DNA from 2 places in the Acidovorax sp. GW821-FHT11A03 genome. Region 2 is predicted to be linked to the other one. Evidence: predicted binding sites of a transcription regulator. Region 2 holds the regulator's gene; the other holds the start of a gene.
The links. The regulator FNR, encoded in region 2, switches genes on or off when oxygen is low (the NO sensors DNR and NnrR bind a similar motif). The targets are predictions, from matches to a motif close to TTGATNNNNATCAA.
Positions count from the first base shown of each region.

Region 1: ubiM (5-demethoxyubiquinol-8 5-hydroxylase UbiM) is a predicted target of FNR. The motif match lies at 2,355-2,368, and genes of this name have one in related genera.

Region 1 is NZ_JBXASG010000004.1:583,342-587,573, reverse strand. It holds gene AC1RVY_RS13120 (TetR/AcrR family transcriptional regulator) at 1-434, shown strand, start outside; gene AC1RVY_RS13115 (alpha/beta fold hydrolase) at 685-1,602, shown strand; gene AC1RVY_RS13110 (hypothetical protein) at 1,834-2,265, shown strand; gene ubiM (5-demethoxyubiquinol-8 5-hydroxylase UbiM) at 2,462-3,784, shown strand; gene AC1RVY_RS13100 (class I SAM-dependent methyltransferase) at 3,887-4,232, opposite strand, start outside.
Region 2 is NZ_JBXASG010000003.1:403,913-408,144, reverse strand. It holds gene AC1RVY_RS09155 (sulfite exporter TauE/SafE family protein) at 1-435, opposite strand, end outside; gene hemN (oxygen-independent coproporphyrinogen III oxidase) at 441-1,823, opposite strand; gene fnr (fumarate/nitrate reduction transcriptional regulator Fnr) at 2,010-2,732, shown strand; gene AC1RVY_RS09140 (hypothetical protein) at 2,798-3,091, opposite strand; gene AC1RVY_RS09135 (FixH family protein) at 3,143-3,424, opposite strand; gene ccoG (cytochrome c oxidase accessory protein CcoG) at 3,497-4,232, opposite strand, start outside.

The DNA.
Region 1 (4,232 bases), on a different contig from region 2:
AGAAGGCGGTGATCGAGGAGTTTGGCCGCCGCTTCCTGGCCGATGTGTTCGTGCCCGCCATGCAGCACCCCAAGGGCCTGCCACGCCTCAACGAGATCGTGCGCCGCTGGATTGCCCGCACGCGCGACGTGGAGGCCTTCACCGGCTGCATCTATACGGCGGGCGCCTTCGAGCTGGACGACCGCGACGGCGAGCTGCGCGACCTGCTGCACGCCGAGATCACCCGCTGGCGCGCGGCCCTGCGCCGCACGGTGATCCAGTCCATCGAGGCCGGGCACCTGCCCCCCGACACCCCGCCCGACCAGCTGGTGGGCGAGATCTATGCGATGGCCATGGGCCTGTTGCACGACGTTCGCTTCCTGCGCGATCCGCAGGCAGTGCAGCGCACCGAGGCGTCCTGGGCGCGCCTCGTCAAGAGTTATCAGACCGCCTGATCCTCCCCCTCCGCTTGTTCTTGCGCGATGGATGCCTCTTGTTTTTCTTTGCCCCAATTTCGCACAACCGTGCGAAGAAAGGAACCACCATGCTGATCATCTTGGGTATCGCCGCCATCGTGGCCGCGGCGGGCGCCGTCCGGGCGCTGCGCCAGACACTCGCCCGCCTTCCGCGCAGCAACCGGGACTGGATCTTCTACTGACCGTCCACCGCGTCCGCCCCCCATTCCCTCCCTTTCCGGAGCCCCCCATGAACGCCTCCCCTTCCTCCTCCACCGCCCTGCAGGCCACGTCCAGCTTCTACGGCGAACACCCCGGCATGCGCCTGCTGCGCGTGGCGCTGGGCACCACCGAGCGCCTGTGGCCCGCGCTGGCCGTGCGCGCGGCCTACCGCCTTTTCGGCACGCCCCTGCCCCTGCGCAAACCGGGCCGCAGCGCCGTGCCGCCCGGCCACTGGCGCCCGGAACGCTGGCCGTTCGAAGACGCCGAGATCACGCTTTACCTGCCCCAGGCCCAGCCGCACGGCCCCACGGTGCTGCTGCTGCACGGCTGGGGCGGCCACGCGCGCCAGATGCTGCCGCTGGCCGGCGCCCTGGCCGCGCGGGGCCTGCGCCCGGTGCTGGTGGACCTGCCCGCGCACGGCGGCAGCCGGGGCCGCGTGAGCAACCTGCCGCAGTTCGCGCGCGCCATCGAATACGCCACCGCCCGCCTGCATGCGCAGGATTCGGCGCCCAGCGCCGTGGTGGCCCATTCGCTCGCGGCCAACGCGGCGGCCCATGCGGCCAGCCGGGGCCTGGCCACCGGGCGGCTGGTGCTGCTGGCGCCGCCCGCGTCGCCCCACGAATACACGCGCCTGTTCGCGCAGGTGTTCGGCCTGTCGGAGCGCACGCGCGCTTCCATGCAGCGGCGCATCGAGGCGCGCGAGGGCATCCTGATGCGCCAGTTCGAGCCCCCGGCCGTGGGTCCGCGCATCGCGCTGCCCACCCTGGTGGTGCACGACCGGGGCGACCGCATCAACCGCTTTGCCGATGGCGAGGCCTACCGCGACCACATTCCGGGCGCCACGCTGCTGGCCACCGAAGGGCTGGGCCACCGCAAGATCCTGCAGCAGGATGGCGTGCTGGCGGCCGTGGCCGATTTCGTGGCGGGCCCGGGCCATCCACGCTGACGGGCCCGGGAGCCAGGGGGCCCGGCGGGGGGCCGCGCGGCGCAGCGGGCGGTGCGGGGTGGCTCGGCGCTCCGCCGCGCGGTGTCGCCAACAGTTACAGCCGCAAGGCGAACAGGACGCGGCCAGCGCCTATCATCCGCAGTCGTGCGTGCCCCCAGGGCCGCTCTTGCCGATGATTCACCGGTGTGCTGCCTGCCACCGGTGGCCCCACGCCGCTACCTGTTGTCTCCGATGCACGCTCTCCTGTCCGCCTGGCCCGCCCTGGCCCTGCTGTTGCCCGCGCTGGTGCTGGTGTCGGCCTTCTATTTCCTGGCCAAGGGCGACCGCCGCGCGTTCTCGCACCTGCTGGCCCTGCTGGCGTGTTTCCTGATCGGCGCGCTGCTGATGGAGTTCTTCATCTTCATGGCGGCGCGCATGGCCCGTTCGGGCAGCCGCGAGGCCGTGCTGGGCGCCGGCACCCGCCAGCTGCTGGAAACCATGGCCAATCCGCGCTCCATCACCGCCCCGCCCCTGTCGCTGGCGGCCGTGGCGGCCTACAGCGTGCTGGCGTCGTACCTGTGGCTGCTGGTCACCTGGGGCCTGCACCTGCGCGGCAAGCCTGCCGGCGGCGCCGGAAAGAAGAAAGCGGCCAAGCGCCCGCCGCGCAAGCCGGCCCGGGCCTGATCCACGGGCCTTGGGGTCTTTGGGGCCCCTAGCGCTGGATACATCAGCGCCGACAGCTATATATTTAATAGCATATCCTGCGCGCACACTTGACGCAGGGCAACCCCCGGCGCGCGGAGCGCATCCACAATGGCAGGCGATCCCCTCCGGTCGCGGGGGTGCGTACCAGGCTGTCCACCTCCTGCCTTTTCCTGCCATGACTTCCTCCTTCTCCTCCTCCCACAGCGATGTCCTCATCGTCGGCGCGGGGCCCGCGGGCCTGTCGCTGGCCATTTCCCTGGCCCACGCCGGTTTCACGGCCACGGTGGTCGAGCAGCAGCCCCAGGCCGCGCTGGCCGCCCCCGCGCCCGACGGCCGCGAGATCGCGCTGACCCACCCCAGCCGCGCCACGCTCCAGCGGCTGGGCACCTGGGCGCAACTGGCGCCGCACGAGACCGGCGCCATCCGCGAGGCCCAGGTGCATGACGGGCCGCTCGGCCAGCGCAGCGCGCTGCAGCTCGACGCCCAGCGCTCGGGCCACGGGGCGCTGGGCTTCATCGTCCCCAACCACGCGCTGCGCCGCACCGCCTATGCGGTGGCCGCGCAAACGCCCGGCGTGCGCATCGTCACCGGCGCCCAGGTGACGCGCGTGGCCACCCTGGCCACGCATGCCGAGCTGGAGTACCGCCTGCTCGCCCCCACAGACACGGCCCCGGACGCGGAGGCCCCTTCACCCCAGCGCCTGCAGGCGCCCTTGCTGGTCGCGGCGGACAGCCGCTTCTCGGTCACGCGGCGCCAGCTGGGCATTGGCGCGCGCATGGCGGACTTCGGCCGCACCGTGATCGTCTGCCGCATGCGCCATGCCCGGCCCCATGGCGGCGTGGCGCACGAGTGTTTCGGCTACGAACGCACGCTGGCCATCCTGCCCCTGCCGGATGCGGTGGATGCCGCAGATGCAGCCGGCACGGCCGGCAGCCCGCACCTGTGCTCGGTCGTGGTCACCGCAGGCGCTGCGGATGCCGCCACGCTGATGGCGTTGCCCGCCGACGCCTTTGCCGCCCAGGTGCGAGCGCAGTTCGACAACCGCCTGGGGCCCATGCAGCTCGACGGAGAACGCCACGCCTACCCGCTGGTGGCCGTGTACGCGGAACGCTTTGCCGCCCACCGCTGCGCGCTGCTGGGCGACGCGGCCGTGGGCATGCACCCGGTGACGGCCCACGGCTACAACCTGGGCCTGGCCGGCGTGGAGCGCCTGACCGCCGCCCTGCTGGCCGCGCGCGGCCAGGGCCGCGATATCGGAGACAGCGCAATCCTGTCCGGCTATGGACGCGCGCACCACCACCACGCATGGCCGATCTACGAAGGCACGAACGCCATCGTGCGGCTGTACACCGATGCCCGCCCCCTGCCCCGCCTGCTGCGCCAGCTGGTGCTGCAGGGCGCCCGGCGCCTGCCACCGCTGCAGGCGGCCATCGTGGGGCAGCTCACCGGCAAGCCGCCCGCGTGGACCGAGCTGCTGGGGCGCCTGGCACGGCAGTGACACGTCCGCCCCCGGCCAGCCCGCCGGCCGCCACCGGGTGCCGCCCCCTTTCCACGCGCGGAAGGGAAGAAGTGGCAGCGCCCGCGCCCACGCCACGGGCGCTCAGGGGGTGGTGACTTCCAGCTCCACCATGCCGTACAGCGGCGCGCCCAGCCAGGGCCACCACAGGGTCTCCAGCGCCAGGCCCGCCCAGCCATAGCATTCCGCCACGCTGTGCGCGTGCCGCAGCGCCAGGCGCGGGTGCGCGGCGGACAGGTCGGCCAGGCGTGCCAGGCCCCAGCGGAACTCGGCCCCCGTGGGCCCCACGCTCGCGTGCCGGCCGGCCGTGCCCACGGCCCGGTGGGTGAGCACGTCCAGCACCAGGCGCGAGCCCGGGGGCGCGCACTGCGCGAACTCGTGCAGCACGGCCTGCACCTGGCCTGGCTCCAGGTACATGAGCACGCCCTCG
Region 2 (4,232 bases):
CACGCGCTCCCACACGCCACGGCCCGCCTGCTCCACCCAGAGCGGCTGCCGCGCCTGGACCATCAGCATCAGCCCCCACGCCATCACCGCGACGTGCATCAAGGTCCACGCCGGGCGCAGTGCCATGGTCTGCTGAGTGAGCCACGCCAGGCTGTCCATGGCCAGGGCGGCCAGCCCGCCCGCCAGGGCATATCCCGTCAGGCGGCCCGCATGAAAGGCCACGGCCCGCCGGGCCACGCCACCGCGCGGTGCCCACCGCACCGCCTGCACCTTCGGGGGAGCCCCCTCCGCCGGCGCCCCTGCGCCCGGGGCGGATGCGCAGCCCGCGCTCCCCTGCCCCACCACGGCGCCACAAGGTGCCGAGCACATGGCCAGGCAATGGGACCCGCCAACGAGCCCCATCAACAAGGCAGTCGAGGCAACCGTTGCAAGCATGGGATTCAGATGATGCGTGAAAAACGCGCGCGGTTGCGGTCTGCCTGCAGATATCGGTCGAAAACCATGGCGATGCCGCGCACGAAGAACCAGCCCATGGCCGTGACCTCGACACCGTCGGGCCTCACCTTGACCAGCCCCTGCTCGGCCATGGTGTCGAGTTGCGCCAGTTCGGCGGAGAAATAGTGCCGAAAATCGAGGAGCCAGGCCTGCTCCATGGGCTCGAACAGCAGTTCTCCCTGGCACATCAAGGACATGATGACGGCGCGGCGCACGAGGTCGTCCCGCGTCAGGGCCAGGCCACGCACCACGGGCAGACGCCCCTGGTTCAGCAGGTCGTAGTACTCATCCAGGGTCTTGGCGTTCTGGCTGTAGGTGGCGCCGACCCTGCCAATGGCCGACACGCCCAGGCCGATCAGGTCGCAGTCGGGCTGGGTGCTGTAGCCCTGGAAGTTGCGGTGCAGGCGGCCCTGCCGCTTGGCGACGGCCAGCGAGTCCTCCGGCAGCGCGAAGTGGTCCATCCCCACATACACATAGCCGGCGCCCATGAACGCGTCGAGCGAACGGGAGAGCATCGACACCTTGCCGGAGGCTGCGGGCAGTTCGGCGGAGAGGATGCGGCGCTGGGGCTTGAACCGCTCCGGCAGGTGGGCATAGGCATACAGCGCAATGCGATCAGGCCGCAACTGAACCACCTGCGCCAGCGTACGGTCGAACGACTCCGGCGTCTGGCGCGGCAACCCGTAGATCAGGTCCACATTGATCGATTCGAAGCCGAGCGAGCGCGCGGATTCCACCAGCGAAAACACCTGTTCGGCGGGCTGGATGCGGTGCACCGCCTTCTGGACCTCGGGGTCAAAATCCTGCACGCCAAAACTCAGCCGGTTGAATCCAAGCTCCGCGAGCACGGCAAGCCGGTCGGCATTGACGGTACGGGGGTCCACCTCGATTGAGTACTCCCCGCCCGGCGCCAGGGTGAAGCTGCGCTGGAGCATCGCCATGAGTTCCCGCAAGCCATCGTCCGACAGGAAGGTGGGGGTGCCGCCGCCCAGGTGCAGCTGGCTCACCACCTGACCCGTGCCGCAGTGCGCCGTGTGCAGATCGATCTCGCGGCTGAGATAGCGCAGATAGACTTCAGCCCGGTCGTGGTGCTTGGTGATGATCTTGTTGCAGGCGCAGTAGTAGCACAGCGACTCGCAAAAGGGGATGTGCACATACAGGGACAAGGGCAGCGCCTTGGTCAGGGTGCCCATGCGGCGCTGCTCGAGGGCGAGGGCGTAGTCCTCCTGGCCGAAGGCTTCCACAAACCGGTCGGCCGTCGGATAGGAGGTATAGCGGGGGCCTGGTACGTCAAAACGGCGCAGCAGGTCAGGCGAAACAGCGGTCATGGGGCGAATCCTTGCGTACACCTTGACTGTGCCGTAAGCTGCTCCCCATGTCCTTGACATGAATCAAGTGATGGAGTGGCCGGAACAGCGACAATTTGATGCATGTCAGTCGCCTGCCCGCCCTCCAAGAGACTCCCTCTTCGGCCATCGGGCGGTATGCTCGAAACCTAACTCCGCCCTGTGCCTATGAACCCGCTCACCATCAAAGTCGCCTGTTCCAATTGCAACCTGCGCGAGCTGTGCATGCCGGTGGGCCTGAGCGAAGAGCAACTGCACCGCATCGACGAGGTCGTTGCAGTTCGCCGCAAGGTGAAGCGCGGCGGCACGCTGTTTCGCAATGGTGAGTCGTTCACCTCGCTTTATGCCATCCGCACCGGCTTTTTCAAGACCTGCGTGGCCACCGAGGACGGACGCGACCAGGTCACGGGGTTCCAGATGGCGGGCGAGATCATCGGCCTGGACGGCATCGTGAATGATCACCACACCTGCGATGCGGTGGCCCTGGAAGACGCCGAGGTCTGCGTCATGCCGTTTGACCGCATCGAGGAATTGTCCCGCGAGGTCACCGCGCTGCAGCACCACGTGCACAAGATCATGAGCCGGGAGATCGTGCGCGAACACGGCGTGATGCTGCTGCTGGGCAGCATGCGGGCCGAGGAGCGCCTGGCAGCGTTCCTGCTCAATCTGGTGCAGCGCCTGCACGCCCGCGGATTCTCGCAGTCCGAGCTGGTGCTGCGCATGACGCGCGAGGAGATCGGCAGCTACCTGGGCCTCAAGCTCGAGACCGTGAGCCGCACCTTCTCCAAGTTTGTGGAAGAAGGCATTGTCGAAGTCAAGCAGCGCCATGTCCGCATCCTCGAGACCGACGCGCTCAAGCGCATCGTGAACAACCAGTCCGCCTGCCACTGAGCAAGGCGAGCCAGGTCCGCCCGTCCCGGCAACGCCTTGCCACCGGAGCCCGGCCGGTGCGCTGTTCAAGGGCAGGATGATGTCTTTCGGCAATCATCAGGGCGCTCGCCTTCAGGCACGGGGCAGCGGTTGAGTTCAAAGGGCGACATTGCCAGCAGCGTGGTCAACGCGCTGGAGGCCATGGTGATGGCCCAGAACGCAAAGAACGCGAGCGTGTAGACGCCCTGGCGCGACAGGGCCAGCGGCTGCCCGAACCAATGCAGGTCCTGCGGGTCCACCATCGCAAAAACCAGCATCTCCATCGCGCCCGCCATCAGAAAGGCGGGCCATGCAATCCACATCAGGCGTTGCGTCCACATCGGGGTTGTCTCCTGGTAAGGCCGCGCAGACCCGCTGCTCGGCCAGGGGTTTCAGCGTGGCTGGTCCTGAACCGGTGTCGCCGCGTGGTTGCGGCCCTTCATGGCCGGGGCCAGGCTCTTCTCCGGAGCCTCCAGCGTCTTGTTGATTTCGATGCCCTGGCGGTAGTAGTCCTCGGCGACCACGGGGTCTGGCCGCGAAATCGCCAGCCACAGCGTGACAAAACCCGCCACGATGACGATGGCAGGGCCGGCGATGATCAGCCAGACGTGGCCGAATTTCCACCAGGGCGCAGCGGTGGCGGGGGCGGAGCCGATGGCTGGATTGGATGGCATGGGTGCTTGCTCCTCAAAAATCTTCTCGGTCATACAAAGTCCCCGGTGCCGTGCACCGGGGTGCACGTCGCCTCATCGGGGCACCAGGAATACGGACTTCTCGGTCACATGGGCCGCAGCGCCCACCGCCTGCACATCGAACTGCACGGCATGGGAGCCCGGGGGCGCGGAGCCATACGGTATCTGCAGGCGCACGGCCACCCACCGGGACTCCGCGGGGCCAATGTCCACCTCGGCTTCAGAGGCCACCTCCAGCCCGTCCAGGCCGCGGGCGCCGATGCGGTAGCGCTGGGGGCCTTCGGTGGCGTTCATGATCTGCAGGCGGTAGATATTCTCCAGCTTGCCGCCCGCCACGATGCGCGACAGGGCCGCGCGGTCGCGCACCACATCCACCTTGAGCGGCGTGCGGGTGACCAAGCTGGCCATCATGCCCACGCACAGTGCCACCAGCACGGCGGTGTAGATCAGCACGCGAGGCCGCAGGACGCGCCGCAGGATCTGCGACTGGCTCCAGCGCTGCGCCACGCCGTTCTGCGTGGAAAAGCGGATCAGCCCCCGGGGGTAGTGCATCTTGTCCATCACCGTGTTGCACGCATCCACGCACAGTCCGCAGCCAATGCACTCGTACTGCAGGCCCTTGCGGATATCGATGCCCACGGGACACACCTGCACGCACAAGGTGCAGTCAATGCAGTCGCCCAGGCCCTTGGCCTTGTGGTCGATCGTCTTGTTGCGCGGGCCGCGCGGCTCGCCGCGTTCCACGTCATAGCTCACGATCAGGGTGTCCCGGTCGAACATCGCGCTCTGA